DNA from 2 places in the Reyranella sp. GW821-FHT14A01 genome. Region 2 is predicted to be linked to the other one. Evidence: riboswitches for the same ligand, from Rfam matches in the RefSeq annotation. Region 2 holds a riboswitch; the other holds the start of a gene.
The links. Region 2 has a riboswitch for thiamine pyrophosphate ahead of AC1ROX_RS08715 (ABC transporter ATP-binding protein). Riboswitches for the same ligand answer to the same signal wherever they lie in the genome.
Positions count from the first base shown of each region.

Region 1 (5,401 bases), on a different contig from region 2:
GCTTCGGCGAGGCCACGCATCTCCTGCAGGAAACAGCCCGGGCAGCCTGATTCGAAGCCGGTTTCATCGAGGCGTTTGGCGCGTCGGTTCGGACATCATTCGGCAGGAGGGATGCAAGCAGAGAAGCTTGACGCTTGGCGGGTCGGCCGCTTGACTGCTCGCAGCGATCAGCCCGGCTATCTCTTCAGCGTTTGAGTGGTGTGCAATGAAAAGTACCTTCGGAAGAGCCCGGCCGATCCTCTTCCCGCTGCTTCTCGCCCTTGCCGTTCCCGCTGCGGCGGCACATGCCTTGATCTTGCCGCCGGCCGTCGAACGGCAGGCGGACGAGCACATTGTCCTCGTCGATCAGGGATGCGGACCCGGCTGGTGGCGCGGACCTTGGGGACATTGTCGCGACACGCCTTACACCGGCAACCTGCCGGGCGGCGGCTACGGCACCAACGTCGGCGAATCCTACTGGGGCAGCTACAACACCGGAAACGGCTGTCCGCCCGGCTGGTGGCGGGGACCCTGGGGCCACTGCCGCAACACGCCCTATCATGGCCGCCTTCCGGACGGCAGCTGGCAATGATCTTCATGAGGAACGACATGACCCGCCGATACGCGACGCTCGTCGCGACGACAGTCCTGACTGCTGCCTGGCTTTCCGTAGCGCCGCAGGTGGTGATGGCGCAGCAGGCTGCCCCCGTGCCGGCCTATACCGACGCCGACCTGCAGGCCGTGCTCAATGCCCGCATCGCCGCGCTGAAGGCGGTGATCGGCCTCACGCCTGAGCAGGAGAAACTGTGGCCGCCCGTCGAAACGGCTATCCGCGACGCGGCGCGCAGCAACGCCGAGCGGCTCAAGCAGCGCCAGGCTGCCAAGCCGGGCGATTTCCTCGATATCCTCGGTCTGGTGGCCGACGGCGAGGAGGCACGGGCCAGGGAAATCCGCAAATTCATTGCGGCCGCCAAGCCGCTGATTGCGACGCTGACGCCGGAGCAGAAGCGTCGGATGCCGGCCTATCTCGGCATGACCGATTATCCGGGACAGCCGAGCGGCGGCCTCTGGGTGTTCCAGGAAGAACAGGGCTGACCGTCGCGGGCGGCGATCGGATCATTGGCCCCTGCCACCTTGACAGGGGCGCCCGCGATCCCCTTTTCTCGAAGACGTCCGAGGGGTGCCTGATCTTCCAGCGGAAGACGGGCTGAGACAGCCTTAACGGCTGAACCCTTTGAACCTGATCCGGGTCATGCCGGCGAAGGAACGGGAGTCAGCGTTGGATCGTCTTGTCGTATCAATCATTGGAGCTGGCGTTGCGGGCCTGGCCTGTGCGACCGAGCTTGCCGACCACGGCGTGGCCGTCGAGGTGCTGGAGCGCGCCGGACGGGTGGGCGAAGGCGCCTGCTCGTGGATGGCGGGCGGAATGCTGGCGCCTTGGTGCGAACGCGCGACCACCGACGAGGCCGTGGCGCGTCTTGGGGCGCCGTCGATCGACTGGTGGCGGAAGCATTTCCCCGGCACCGTCTCGAAGGGCAGCCTCGTGGTCGCGCCGGCACGCGATGCCGCCGACCTCACGCGCTTCGCGGCGCGGACCGAGCGCCATGAATGGCTCGACGGCGACGCAATAGCCGCGCTGGAGCCCGATCTCGCGGGCCGCTTCCGCCGTGCCCTGTTCTTTCCCGATGAGGCCCATCTCGAACCGCGCAAGGCGCTGGCGTCGCTGGCTGCGAGTCTCGAGGCGCGCGGCGTTCCGATCCGGTTCGGGGTCGACGCAAAGCCAGCCGAATCCGGTTCGCGCTTCGTCGTCGATTGCCGCGGCCTGGCCGCGCGCGACGCGCTGCCGGACCTGCGCGGCGTGCGCGGCGAGATGGTGGTGGTGCGCAGCCGTGACATCGTGCTGTCGCGGCCGGTGCGGATGCTGCATCCGCGCATTCCGCTCTACATCGTGCCCCGCGGCGACGGCATCTTCATGATCGGCGCCACGATGATCGAAAGCGAGGAACGCCGTGCGGTCAGCGTGCGTTCGGCGGTCGAGCTGCTGAACGCGGCCTACACGCTGCACCCGGCGTTCGGCGAGGCCGAGATCGTCGAGCTGGGGGCCGACCTGCGCCCGTCCTTTCCCGACAACCTGCCGTGCGTGCGACGCAACGGCCGCGTGCTGCACGCCAACGGGCTTTACCGGCATGGTTTCCTGCTCGCGCCCTGGCTGGCGCGGCAAGTGGCCGATGCCGTACTTCTGGAGACGAGAGATGCGGATATTCCTGAACGACGACATGCATGAGGTCTCGCCCGGCACATTGGCCGCGGCCCTCGAAACCCTCGGCTTCGGAGGCCGCAAGATCGCGACGGCGGTGAACGGCCGCTTCGTCGCCGCTGCCGCTCGGCCGCGCACGGAGCTGGTCGACGGCGACAAGATCGAAGTCGTCGCGCCGATGCAGGGAGGATAATCATGTCGTCCTTCTACGGCGTCGACCTGAAGTCGCGGCTGCTGCTCGGCACGTCGCGCTATCCCTCGCCCGCGGTCCTCGAACGCGCGGTCAAGGCGTCGGGCGCAGAGGTCGTGACCGTGTCCCTGCGGCGCGAGAGCGGTGCAGGCAAGGCCGGCCAGAGCTTCTGGTCGCTGATCCAGTCGATGGGCGTGCGCGTGTTGCCCAACACGGCGGGCTGCCATTCGGTGAAGGAAGCGGTGACGACTGCCCACATGGCGCGCGAGCTGTTCGACACGCCGTGGATCAAGCTCGAAGTGATCGGCGAGGCCGACACGTTGCAGCCCGACGTGTTCGGTCTCGTGGAAGCCGCGCGCATCCTGTCCGAGGACGGGTTCGAGGTGTTTCCCTACACGACCGAGGATCTCGTCGTGGCCGAGCGGCTGGTCGAGGCGGGCTGCAAGGTGCTGATGCCGTGGGGCGCGCCGATCGGTTCGGCGCGCGGCCTGAACAATGTCTACGGCCTGCGGTCGATGCGGGCGCATTTCCCTGACATCCCGCTGGTGGTCGATGCCGGCATCGGCGTGCCCTCGCATGCCGCGGCGGCGATGGAACTGGGCTACGACGCGGTGCTGCTCAATACGGCGGTCGCCGAAGCGGGCGATCCGGTCGAGATGGCGCGCGCCTTTGCGCTCGGCGTCGAAGCCGGCCGCGCCGCCTATCTCGCGCGCCCGATGGAGCCGCGCGACATGGCCGTGCCGTCGACGCCGGTGATCGGCAAGGCCGCCCTTGGAGACTAGAGAGATGCTCGATCCCTTCTATCCCGTGGTGCCCGATTCCAGCTGGGTGCTGAAGCTGGTGCCCGTCGGCACCAAGCTCATCCAGTTGCGCATCAAGGATCAGCCCGAGGCGGAGATCCGCCGGCAGGTGCGTGAGGCCAAGGCCGTCAGCGAACAGCATGGCGCCGACCTGATCGTGAACGATTACTGGCAGGTCGCGATCGACGAAGGCTGTTCGTGGGTGCATCTCGGCCAGGAGGATCTGGTCGATGCCGACGTGAAGGCGGTGCGCCGCGCCGGCATCAAGATCGGCGTCAGCACGCACGACCATGCCGAACTCGACAAGGGTCTCGCCATCGATCCCGACTATGTGGCACTTGGCCCGATCTGGCCGACCGTCCTGAAGCAGATGCCGTGGGCGCCGCAGGGCACCGAGCGTCTGGCCGAATGGAAGAAGCTGATCGGCAACCGGCCGCTGGTCGCGATTGGCGGTCTCACCTTGGAACGCGCGTTGCTCTGCCTGAAGTCGGGTGCCGACATCGCTTCGGTCGTGGGCGACATCGTGAACAATGCCGATCCGATCGGTCAGGCCAAGGCCTGGATCGCCGCGACGAGAAGGCCATGACCAACCGTTACGCCCGGCAGGCGGTGCTGCCCGAGATCGGAGAGGCGGGGCAGGCGCGCCTTGCCGCCGCTTCGGTGCTGGTGGTCGGCGCCGGCGGTCTCGGCTGCCCGGTGCTACAATATCTCGTGGGCGCCGGTGTCGGCCGGCTCACCATCGTCGATCACGACACGGTCGAGGAGACGAACCTGCATCGTCAGCCGCTCTACGGCATGCCCGACATCGGCAAGCCGAAGGTCGAGGCGGCGCGCGCCACCCTGCAGCGCTTCAATCCGAACGTCCGCATCGACACGGTCGCCGAGCGTCTGACGCCGCAGAACGCGCAACGCCTTGTCGAAGGCGCCGACATCGTGGTCGACGCCGCCGACAGTTTCGCCGTGACGTACATGCTGAGCGACGTCTGCCACGCGACCGCCAAGCCGCTGGTCAGCGCGTCGGTGATCGGCATGACCGGCTATGCCGGTGCCTTCTGCGGCGGCGGCCCCAGCTATCGCGCGGTATTCCCTGAAGTCTCGGTCGATGGCGGCACCTGCGCCACCGTGGGCGTGATCGGGACGGCGGTCGCCGTGCTGGGTGGCCTGCAGGCGCATCTCACGCTGCATCATCTGCTGGGGCTCGAACCCTCGGTCTTGGGCCGCGTCATCACGTTCGACGCCAAGCGCGTGGTCTTCGGCGGTTTCGGCTTTGCCGACAGTCCCGAGCCCGAGGAGGCGGTGTCCTTCATCGCGCCCGATCAGGTGCGATCCGACGACATCGTCGTCGACCTGCGCGGCCTCGACGAGGCGCCGGTCTCGCCCTTTGCCGGTGCGCGGCGGCTGGTCGTCGACACGATCGACGAGCTGGGCACGCCCGACGGCCGGGTCGTGCTGGCCTGCCGCAGCGGCCAGCGGGCGCTGATGGCGGCGGATCGCTTGCGCGAACGGGGCGTCACAAATCTTGCGCTGGTGGCCTTGGGCTAGAGAAGCCAAAGTGGCCGGGAGCTAGAGGAGTTCCGGCGTGGCCAATCCCGTTCCCCCGACAATGGAAGAGACCCGCCGCCACCAGATGTATCCCGTGCTGACGGCGGCGGAGCAGAAGCGCATCGGGCGGTTCGGCAAGAAGCATCATTTCAAGGCCGGCGAGTTCCTGGCGCGGACGGGCGAGGACAGTCCCGGCATGTCGGTCATCCTGTCCGGCCGGATCGCCATCCTGGGTCATGACGGGCTGGATCACATTTCGCCGATCGCCACCATGGGGCCGGGTGACTTCGCCGCCGAACTGGCCGAACTCTCCGGACAACCGGCGATGGTCGATGTGCGGGCCGAGGAGGATGTCGAGGCGCTGATCGTGCCGCACGACCGGCTGCGCGCCCTGATGGTCGCCGAGGCCGAGCTCGGCGAGCGCATCATGCGGGCGTTGATCCTGCGCCGCGTTCGTCTCATCGAGGTCAACAAGGTCGGACCGATCCTGGTCGGCGAGCTCACGCAGCCGGGCATGATCCGCCTGCAGGGCTTCCTGACGCGCAACGGCCAGCCGCACACCATCCTCGATCCGGAGAACGATCCCGACGCGGCGAAGATGATCGAGCGGCTGTCGCCCGATGCCGAGGATTA
Region 1 is NZ_JBXAPM010000001.1:516,326-521,726, forward strand. It holds gene AC1ROX_RS02505 (branched-chain amino acid aminotransferase) at 1-50, shown strand, start outside; gene AC1ROX_RS02510 (GCG_CRPN prefix-to-repeats domain-containing protein) at 206-571, shown strand; gene AC1ROX_RS02515 (Spy/CpxP family protein refolding chaperone) at 589-1,074, shown strand; TPP riboswitch at 1,146-1,263, shown strand; gene thiO (glycine oxidase ThiO) at 1,259-2,263, shown strand; gene thiS (sulfur carrier protein ThiS) at 2,232-2,429, shown strand; gene AC1ROX_RS02530 (thiazole synthase) at 2,432-3,208, shown strand; gene AC1ROX_RS02535 (thiamine phosphate synthase) at 3,213-3,812, shown strand; gene AC1ROX_RS02540 (ThiF family adenylyltransferase) at 3,809-4,768, shown strand; gene AC1ROX_RS02545 (FAD-dependent oxidoreductase) at 4,806-5,401, shown strand, end outside.
Region 1: it holds a riboswitch for thiamine pyrophosphate, as region 2 does, so the genes downstream of both, thiO (glycine oxidase ThiO) here and AC1ROX_RS08715 (ABC transporter ATP-binding protein) in region 2, are expected to answer to the same signal.

Region 2 (5,401 bases):
GGTCGCGTCGGAAGGCACCTTCCACCACGACCGGTCGTCCTTGAGGGCGCGATCCTCGATCGCGCGGCGCCGGGTGAGGTCGTAGGCCAGGTTGCGGACGATGCGATAGAGATAGCCCAGCGGATGCTGGACATCGGCATCGGCCGAGCCCTGCGGCGCGAAGCGGATGAAGGCTTCCTGCACGACGTCCTCGGCCCTCGTCCGGTCGCCGACGATCGGCAGGGCATACTCGATGAGCGCCGCCCTGTGCGTCGTGTAGAGAACCATCTTGTCGTCGGGCCAGCTCACGCCATGTGCGTTATCTCAGATGCGAACGGCTCGCAAGTCCGGGCAATACCGATGGGGCTTCTTGATTGCGTGCTGTGCGATCTCGATATCCGACGCCGAGCCAACAGGAGAGAGCATGAAGAGCTGGCCGAAAATCCACGGTGCGTTGAGCGACTATGTCGACGCCAACTGGCTGCGTGAGCCGCCGCTGCGCCGTCGGCTGCGCGAGGAAACCGCGACCCTGCCGCGGGCCGGCATGCAGATCTCCGCCCACCAGGGCCAGCAGATCGAACTGCTGGCGCGCGCCATCGGTGCCCGGCGGGCCGTCGAGGTCGGTACCTTCACCGGCTATTCATCGCTTTGCATCGCTGCCGCGCTGCCGGCCGACGGCAAGCTCTGGTGCTGCGATGTCAGTGCCGACTACACCAAGGTCGCGCGCCGCTACTGGAAGGAAGCCGGCGTCGAGAGCCGCATCGAACTCACGATCGGGCCGGCGCTCGGCACGCTCGACTGGCTGCTGGCGCAGGGCCTCACCGGCCAGCTCGATCTCGCTTTCATCGACGCCAACAAGGATGATTACGACGCCTACTACGAGCGCTGCCTGAAGCTCGTGCGGCCGGGCGGGCTTGTGCTGATCGACAATGTCCTGTGGGGCGGCTCGGTCGCCGACCCCGCGGAGGTCGACCGCGACACGCAGGCGCTCCGTGCTCTCAATGCCAAGCTGAAGACCGACCAGCGGGTCGACCTCGCCCTGCTGTCTGTCGGGGATGGCATGACCGTCGCGCTGAGGCGTTAGAGCGGGGCTCTCTCATCGGAGCGCGCAACTCCAGTTGCGCTCAAGCCCTGCAGTTCGACGAAGTATGAGCGCAACTGGAGTTGCGCGCTCCGATGAAGGTCCGGTCAGGCATTCCCGAAGATCGGATGGAGGACCTTGTCGCCCGGCTTGATGCCCAAGAGCTTGGCGCTGCCGCCGTTGATCTCGAGGACGGCGCGCACCGGGAACTGGCTGGGGATCGTCTCGGTCGAATGCGGCACGGCATTGGCGTGGATCGACTTGATCGTGCCGTCGCCGGCGATGAAGACCATGTCGAGCGGGATCAGCGTGTTCTTCATCCAGAAGCTGACCGGGGCATCCTTGTAGAAGTCGAACAGCATGCCCTCGTAGGGGCCGAGCTTCTCGCGGAACATCAGGCCCCGCGCGCGCTGCGTATCGTCCAGCGCCAGCTCGACGTCGAACTTGATCTCGCGGCCGCCGGACACGACCACCAGCGACGAGCGCTTGAAGTGGAAATCGGTGCCGCCCTGCTGCGCTTGGGCAAGACCGCCGACCAGCACGAGGGGCGCCGCGAGGAAGAGACGGCGGCCGAGCGCCGACCTCGAAGAACTCTGGGTAACTGCTTGAACCATGGCCATGGCATAGAGCGTGGACCGCGATTTCGTCAAACCGATGACGCTTGCGTGAACAGGGTCACGTAACCATAGTGGCGGCCGCTCATCGGGGGGAGCCGCCTGGCGGCTGAGAGGTCCGGAAGGACGACCCCGAACCTGATCCGGTTAATGCCGGCGTAGGGACTGGTGGCTTCGTTGACGTCTTCGCCTGCTCTTTCGGTGCGTTCGGCACACATCGTCCTCGACGGCCATGTCGTGGCCGAGAACCTGTCGCTGGAGTTCGCCGCCGGCCGCACGACCTGCCTGCTGGGGCGCAGCGGCGTCGGCAAGACATCCCTGCTGCGCCATCTCGCCGGCCTGCTGCCCGGCACGGAAGCCGCCGGGCCGGTCGCCTACATGGCCCAGCGCGACCTCTTGCTGCCCTGGCTCAGCGTGCTCGACAACGTGCTGCTGGGTTATCGCCTGCGCCGCGACGAGGCGGCCCGCCGCGCCGCCGAACCGCGCGCCCGGGCGCTCCTCGCAGAGGTCGGTCTCGCAGATCGCCTGCACGCCCTGCCGCAAAGCCTCTCCGGTGGCATGCGCCAGCGCGCGGCGCTCGCACGCACGCTCTGCGAGGACCGCGGCATCGTCCTGATGGACGAGCCGTTCGGTCATCTCGACGCGGTGACGCGCTTCGATCTGCAGGACCTCGCCGCACACCTGCTGCAGGGCCGGACCGTCGTGCTGGTGACGCACGATCCCTTGGAGGCGCTACGCCTCGGTCACGAAATCCGCGTCCTCTCCGGTACGCCCTTCGCCATCGGTCCGGTGATCGCGCCGGCCGACGACGTGCCGCGCGATCCGACCGACCCCGACCTGCTCGCCTTGCAGGCCCGCCTGATCGGCCAATTGAGGCACGGCTCTTGAGACCGCTCATCACCGCGATCGGCTTGATGATTGCCTGGGAAATACTGACCTGGGCGACCGGCGTGCCGCCCTACATCCTGCCACCGCCCTCGCGGGTCGCCGTGGTGCTGGTCGAGCGGTTCGATCTGCTGGCCGAGCAGGCCCAGTGGACGGCGGCCGAAATGATCCTGGGCCTGGCGCTCGGTCTCGCGCTGGGTGCCACGCTCGCCGTGATCTTCGCCGCCTCCGTCACATGGCGACGCTGGGCGTTGCCGCTGGTGATCGTCTCCCAGGCCATTCCCGTGATCGCCATCGCGCCGCTTCTGGTGCTGTGGCTGGGCTATGGCATGGCCTCGAAGGTCGCGATGGCCGCCCTGGTGATCTTCTTCCCGGTCGTCAGCAAGCTCTATGACGGGCTGCGCCGGACCGATCCGGGCTGGCTCGAGCTTGCGCGCACGATGGACGCCTCGCCGCGCGCGATGCTGCTGCAGATCAGGCTGCCGGCCGCGCTGCCGGCCTTCGCCTCGGGCGTACGGATTGCCGCCGCCGTTGCGCCGATCGGCGCGGTGATCGGCGAATGGGTCGGCGCCAGTGCCGGCCTCGGCTTCGTGATGACCCAGTCGCTGGCGCGCGGCCAGACGCCCCTCGCCTTCGCCGCCCTCTTCATCCTCTGCCTGCTCGGGCTGGCGCTCTATTACGCGACCGACCGCCTCGCGCGCCGGCTCGTGCCCTGGCAATCGATTCAAGGAGACTGACCATGAAAACGATGATCCGACTGCTCGCCGCGCTGGCACTGTGCTGCGCCGCCCTCCCTGCCGCCGCGCAGGAGAAGGTCCGCGTCCTGCTCGACTGGTTCGTCAATCCCGACCATGCCGCCCTGATCATCGCCAAGCAGCGCGGCCTGTTCGAAAAGCAGGGGCTCGATGTCGAGCTGATCGCGCCGGCCGATCCCAACGCCCCGCCCAAGCTCGTCGCGGCCGGCCAGGCCGACTATGCGCTCTCCTACCAGCCGACCCTGCAGATGCTCGCTTCCGAAGGTCTGCCGCTGGTGCGGGTCGGCGTGCTGGTGGCGCAGCCGCTAAACTCGCTGGTCGCGCTCGAGGACTCGCCCGTGAAGACCATCGCCGACTTCAAGGGCCGCAAGATCGGCTTCTCGGTGTCGGGGGTCGAGGAAGCCGTGCTGGGGGCGATGCTGGAAAGCGCCGGCTTGACGCTCAAGGACGTGACGCTGGTGAACGTCAATTTCGCGCTGACGACCGCGCTCATGAGCAAGCAGGTCGACGGGGTGATCGGCGCCTTCCGCAATTTCGAGCTGAACGATCTCGAACTGAACAAGGCCAAGGGCCGGCTCTGGCTGGTCGAGAAACATGGCGTGCCGGCCTATGAGGAACTGATCATCGTGGCCAAGCGCGAGACGGTCGCCGTTGCCCGCACGAAGAAGCTGCTCGCGGCTCTCGCCGAGGCGACGGCCTGGCTGACCACCAATCAGGCCGAGGCATGGGCGAGCTTCTCCAAATACGGCAAGGATCTCGACAACGATCTCAACCGGCTGGCCTGGAAAGACACGGTCCCGCTGCTGGCGACCGATCCGGCCGCGCTCGACCGCGCACGCTACACCGCCTTCGCGGAATTCCTGGTGAAGCGTGGCCTGATCAAGCAGGCGCCGCCGCTCGACAGCTACCTGCGCGAGATCAAGTAGGAGAAGCTGTCAGGCGCCGCGGATCTCGACGACCTGAAGGCCCTTCTGGCCTTCAGCGACGCGGATCATCACCTTCTGACCCGGTGCCAACGAATCCATGCCGTGCCGCCGCAGCACAGCCGCGTGCACGAAGATGTCGCCCTCGGCCGTCTCGCGAGTCACGAAGCCGTAGCCGCGCTCGTTGTTGTACCATTTCACCAAAGCGCTGATGTAATCGCCCAAGGCGATGCCGTCAGGAATGGGCGGCGGCTTCGCAGTCGTGGCGACGGCCGTCGACGAATCGACGTCGATCACCCTCATGACCTGCCAGCCCTTCGGGCCGCGGACACCGGCGCACACTACGGTTGCACCGGGCTTGAGATCCTCATGCCCGGCTTGGCGCAATGTCGTCACATGCAGGAACGCGTCGCTGTTGTCGATGTCGAGGGCTAGGAATCCATACCCTTTGACAGCGTTGAACCACTTTACTTTACCACGCAGCTCAACAGTACCGACGTCCCCGCTCGTCTCTCCCAGATGGGTCGTCATTCAACGATCCCGTTGTTGTTATGCAGAAATCGTAACCATGCTTTGTCTAGGAAGCAACAGTCCTTGTACGAGATTGCAACCTCACGTTAGACGATTTGCCTGGAGTATTCGCGGGAGGATCAACAAATGTTCAAAACCGACCTGTTCAAGGGCAAGCGATTCCTCGTCACCGGCGGCGGCACCGGCCTCGGTCGCATGATGATGGAGAAGTTCGTCGAGCTTGGTGCAGACTGTGTGATATGTGGCCGGCGCGGCAGCGTCCTCGAAGAGACCGCCAAGCAGGTAATGGAAAAGAATCCGGGCCGGCGGGTCGATTTCCATACGGTCGACATTCGGGTCGCCACGGCTGTCGAGGAGATGATCGAGCAGATCTGGGTGACGGGACCGCTTGACGGCCTGGTGAACAACGCCGCCGGCAACTTCATCTCGCAGACCAAGGACCTGAGTCCGCGCGGCTTCGACGCGATCGCCAACATCGTGCTGCACGGCACGTTCTACATGACCAATGCCTGCGGCAAGCGCTGGATCGCCGAGAAGCGCAAGGCGAGCGTTCTCAGCATTCTCACAACCTGGGTGTGGACCGGCAGCCCCTTCGTCGTGCCCTCGGCCATGTCGAAAGCCGGCGTCGCCGTC
Region 2 is NZ_JBXAPM010000003.1:419,622-425,022, forward strand. It holds gene AC1ROX_RS08700 (RNA polymerase sigma factor) at 1-288, opposite strand, end outside; gene AC1ROX_RS08705 (O-methyltransferase) at 404-1,063, shown strand; gene AC1ROX_RS08710 (DUF192 domain-containing protein) at 1,168-1,674, opposite strand; TPP riboswitch at 1,756-1,857, shown strand; gene AC1ROX_RS08715 (ABC transporter ATP-binding protein) at 1,843-2,562, shown strand; gene AC1ROX_RS08720 (ABC transporter permease) at 2,559-3,296, shown strand; gene AC1ROX_RS08725 (ABC transporter substrate-binding protein) at 3,299-4,240, shown strand; gene AC1ROX_RS08730 (cold-shock protein) at 4,250-4,768, opposite strand; gene AC1ROX_RS08735 (SDR family oxidoreductase) at 4,895-5,401, shown strand, end outside.